2 regions of the Mycobacterium burgundiense genome follow, and region 1 is predicted to be linked to the other one. Evidence: riboswitches for the same ligand, from Rfam matches in the RefSeq annotation. Region 1 holds a riboswitch; the other holds the start of a gene.
What was found. Region 1 has a riboswitch for S-adenosylmethionine ahead of RCP80_RS09405 (metallophosphoesterase). Riboswitches for the same ligand answer to the same signal wherever they lie in the genome.
Positions count from the first base shown of each region.

Region 1 (2,196 bases):
GGCGGGCGAGGACGCCCCGCGGAGTTGTTCCGGCGACGGGTCAACCTCGAGTCATGAACGGCCGCGGCTCACCATCCGCCTGAAGTCACGGAGTGTTCGCGCTGAATTGTGCTCTCGCCCGACCAGCGGTAGGCGGTCAGCGCGCCGTCTTTCACCGCGCTGAAGTCGACGCACGCGGTGTAGTCCGTCCAGTCGTGCCGGTGTTTCGGAGGCGCCTGCCGCCAGTAATGACCGTAGACCACCGGGATTTCGTCGGTATAGACGAAGGACCGGGTGTCGCTCCGCAGTTCCAGGTCGGGCAGCGGCGGGTAGGGCTCGCCGGCCGCGGTGGTGAAATTGCCTGCCATTTCGGCGATGTCGCGCAGGGTGCGGCCGCCGTTGTTCCACCATTGTATTCGGGCGTTGTCGCGCGGCGTGCCGTCTTTGTCGTGGTAGGGGAGCTGCCCATGGTTGACCAGACTGATCTCGGGGCCCTTCAGCAGCGTCTCGACCGCACGGTACAGCGGATGGTGCTCGGTGCTGGCCGCCACCAGATGGTCGATGTGGGCGAACGGGGTATTCGATCCGCAGTGGTGCTCGACCACTGCGATGGAGTCCGCGTGCCAGCAGGCGTGGACGACCCGCAGGCCACCGAGATCCAGCCAGAGCGGAATCGTCTTGAACCACTGCAGGTATCGCTGCCGGTCAATGCCGGTGACCTGGTCGAGGAAGGCCTTGTGCTGTTTCGCGTTCTTCTCCGACCTTTCGTCGTCCGGGTCATCGTGTGGGCGTAGGTACTTCCCGCTGCCGGGCGGCCATTCGGTGTCATAGGCGAGGGCGTTGAACTCGTGATTGCCCATGACGATCCGGGCGCTGTCCGCATCGACCATGGCCTTGACCACCTCGAGCACGCGCAACTGTTCGTCGCCGCGATCGATCAGGTCGCCGACGAAGATCGCCTGCCGACTGGGATGGCGGTATGCGGCTGCGGGCTCGGCCATGTAGCCGAGTTCGGTGAGTAGTTCCTCGAGCTTGGTGGCGCATCCGTGGACGTCGCCGATGATGTCGTAGCCTTCGATTCGCTGAACGTTCATCTTGTGTGATCCTCTCAATGGGGTTCGGATAGAGCAGACTGGGACTTCGTGTTACCGCGGTCCGCATCAGAAACGACATGCGGTCGAATCTCACACGTCCCGGGTATCACTGAGGTCCAATCCGAACACCTTGGCGCGCAGACGATGTCGGTCTTCCACCCGCGCTTCGTCCCGACGTCTCTGGGCGGCCACGCCGAGGTGCACCTTCAATGCCTGGAGCCATTGCTTGCGGTGCCCAGGGCCAATAGAGGCGCAGTCCTTCGCTTGAGACATCGCGATATTCCCCGAGTTTCGTGCCTCTGCCAGGAGAGGCGCTCTTGCCCTCACCGGTTGGCGTGGGCCGCGTCGTCATCCGAGCCACCCGCGAGCGTGGGGTTGGCGTGCCGCTTAGTCGGAGCTTGGTACGGCATCTCATGACGCACCCCGACTATAACTTGGCGGTCTGACAGGCAAGGCCGAAAGGTCTTGATGGGGTGCGCATTCTTCGCTTACGCAACGAAACCTCTCGGTTCAGATCACCGGTGTACTCACGGCAGGGGATGGAGAATGGTGATGAGATCAGGTCGCACGCTAGACCGCCGCCATCACGGCTGCTGTGTGGCCCGAGCCCTGTACCATGACGATTGCTTCACGAGTTGCCGTCGCCAAGCTCCGACTGGACGGTACGCCAACCCCACGCTGGTGGGTGGCTCGGATGACGAAGCGGCCTAAACCGTTTGGTGCGGGCAAGAGTGTCTCCGTGGTGGAGACTCCCGGGCAGGGAGGGCGGATTATGTTCCGGTCGATTGATCAAGTCATCAGGCGCAACGTGCGTGCGCAGTGTCCGCGGCGACTGGAGCGGCCCAGGCAGGCGGGACGGGGCGACCGTCCTCGGCAGAAGAGGTTGTCATGAGCGCAGAGCGTGGCTGGATTGGCGAGCCACAGCCTCCCCGGCAGTGGCATGCGTCGCACTACTCCCGAACGGCTGATCAAATCGCGCGCCACGGTTCCTACGCGGCCGCCGAAGCTCATCGTCGTTCTAAATTGCAGCGCGCCGTGGAAGATACCTGGGTCGAACAGGAGATCAGGAATGCCAAACTGCGCACCGTGAACGCATCTGCTCCCTTGCAGATTGCGGCGCGAT
Region 1 is NZ_OY726397.1:2,018,086-2,020,281, forward strand. Features, by position in the region: gene RCP80_RS09400 (NUDIX hydrolase) at 1-57, shown strand, start outside; gene RCP80_RS09405 (metallophosphoesterase) at 69-1,073, opposite strand; SAM riboswitch class IV at 1,382-1,492, opposite strand; SAM riboswitch class IV at 1,700-1,811, shown strand; gene RCP80_RS09410 (hypothetical protein) at 1,962-2,196, shown strand, end outside.

Region 2 (2,196 bases), 1.8 Mb from region 1:
ACCAGGGTGAATCCGGCAGTCCGGCGTAGTTGACGCTGGTGACGCCCTCGTGGTCGGCCAGGTACTTGGCGACGCATTGCGCATTCTCCACGTGGCGTTCCATCCGCAGGCTCAGCGTTTCCAGGCCCTGCGCCACCAGGAAGGCGTTGAACGGGGAGGCGGCCGAGCCGAGGTCGCGCAGCAACTGCACCCGGGCCTTCAGCGCGTAGGCCGGTGCGCCGAGTTCGGCGAACACCACACCGTGGTAGCTGGGGTCCGGCGTCGTGAACCCGGGGAATCGTCCGCTGGTCCAGTCGAAGGTGCCGCCGTCGACGAGCACCCCGGCGATCGCGGTGCCGTGGCCGCCGAGGTACTTGGTGGCCGAATGCACGACGATGTCGGCGCCGAGCGCCAGCGGTTGGATCAGGTACGGCGTGGCGATGGTGTTGTCCACGATCAACGGCACGCCGTTGTCGTGGGCCACCGCCGAGACCGCGGGGATGTCGAGGATGTCGATCTGCGGGTTGGAGATGGTCTCGGCGAAGAAGGCCTTGGTGTTGGGCCGCACCGCCGCCCGCCAGGACTCCGGATCATCGGGATTCTCGACGAAGGTGACCTCGACACCGAGCTTCGGCAGCGAGTGCTGGAAGAGGTTATAGGTGCCGCCGTACAGGCGCGGGGAGGACACGACGTGATCGCCGGCCGCGGCGATGTTGAGGATCGAGATGGTCGAGGCGGCCTGACCCGATGCCAGGAACAGCGCCGCGACGCCGCCCTCGAGGGCCGCGACGCGCTGCTCGACGACATCGGTCGTCGGGTTCATGATCCGGGTGTAGATGTTGCCGGGTTCGGCCAGGCTGAACAGGGCCGCGGCGTGGTCGGTGCTGTCGAACGTGTAGGAGGTGGTCGCGTAGATCGGCAGGGCCCGCGCATTGGTGGCGGCATCGGGCGTCTGGCCGGCGTGGACCTGCTTGGTCTCGAACGACCAGGAGGCGCTGTGATCATCGGTTTTGTTGCTCATGGGGTGGTGTCCTTCGGTAGCTGGTCTCGGATGCTTGTCCGTCGGCGCTGGCACGACGGATCGACGCGCACGGGTGCGCGTCGGTTCAGCAGCAGTGACACATATCGGGCCGCATCAGGTTTCCCTGTCTACTCTTGGGGCCCGCGTACCGGACCCGCGCTTGCCGTGTAACCCACTGGATGGTTGGTCCAGTGACTACTCAACCTGGTCATCACCCGGGGCACCCCACCGCGGTTGGAGGGTTGCCGGCCAGCAAGCCGGGGCTTGTTGCTGGCACTCATGACCGATACGCAGAATATCCCAACCGACCGAGTGTCGGCCAGCAGGCACGCTTCAGCCACCCGCGAAACGTCCGGTGGGGTCAGGCCCGGCGCTGTTCGGGGCCCGGCGCGGAGTGCTCGTCGAGGAAGGCGATCAGCAGGTCCGCGACGAGGTCCGGAGCCTCCAGCATCGGGATGTGTCCGACCCCGTCGAGGCGGGTGGTGCGCGAGGTGGGGGGCAGATTGTCGAGGAAGTGCCGGTGGCCGCGCACGGCGGGGAAGACCCGGTCCTTCTCGCAGACCACCAGGTGGGTCGGGACCTCGATCTCGGAAAGCTCCAGCAGTCCCGGCAACATCAGGGTCTTGACCAGCAGCGCGAAGTAGGCGCGGCAGTGCGTGGCGTCCGCGACGAGGTCCACCAGGTCGGCGTCGGTGGGCCCGTCGGCGGGACCGCTGACCGCCAGCGTGGCCACCCGGCGGGCGAAGGGCAGCCGAAGGATCCGGGGCCCCAGCAGGCGCGCGGCCAGCAGGACCGGACCGCCGGCAATGAACTTCGCCACGGTCTCGAACTTGACCGGTGACCACTGCGTCCAGCCGCCGGCCGGGGCGATGCCGGTCAGGGTGCGGGCCCGGCCGCGTCGTTCCAGCTCGAACGCGACCCAGCCGCCCAGCGAATTACCCACGATGTGGGCGGTGTCCCAGCCCAGTTCGTCGAGTTGTCGTTCGACGTGATCGGCGAGCAGTTCGGTGTTCAAGAACCACGTCCCGGCGTCGGGTCCGCCGTGGTGGCCGACCATCGTCGGGGCGAAGACCTCGTAGCGCCCGGTCTCGGCGAGCTTCTGCCCGACCGTGGACCAGACCTGCTGCGAGCACAGGAACGGATGCAGCATCAGGACCGGTTCACCGGTGCCCAGATGAATGGGGGCGCGACGGAAC
Region 2 is NZ_OY726397.1:3,863,167-3,865,362, reverse strand. Features, by position in the region: gene RCP80_RS18285 (bifunctional o-acetylhomoserine/o-acetylserine sulfhydrylase) at 1-1,000, opposite strand, end outside; SAM riboswitch class IV at 1,152-1,285, opposite strand; gene RCP80_RS18280 (epoxide hydrolase EphH) at 1,362-2,196, opposite strand, start outside.
Region 2: another riboswitch for S-adenosylmethionine. It lies ahead of RCP80_RS18285 (bifunctional o-acetylhomoserine/o-acetylserine sulfhydrylase); the one in region 1 lies ahead of RCP80_RS09405 (metallophosphoesterase).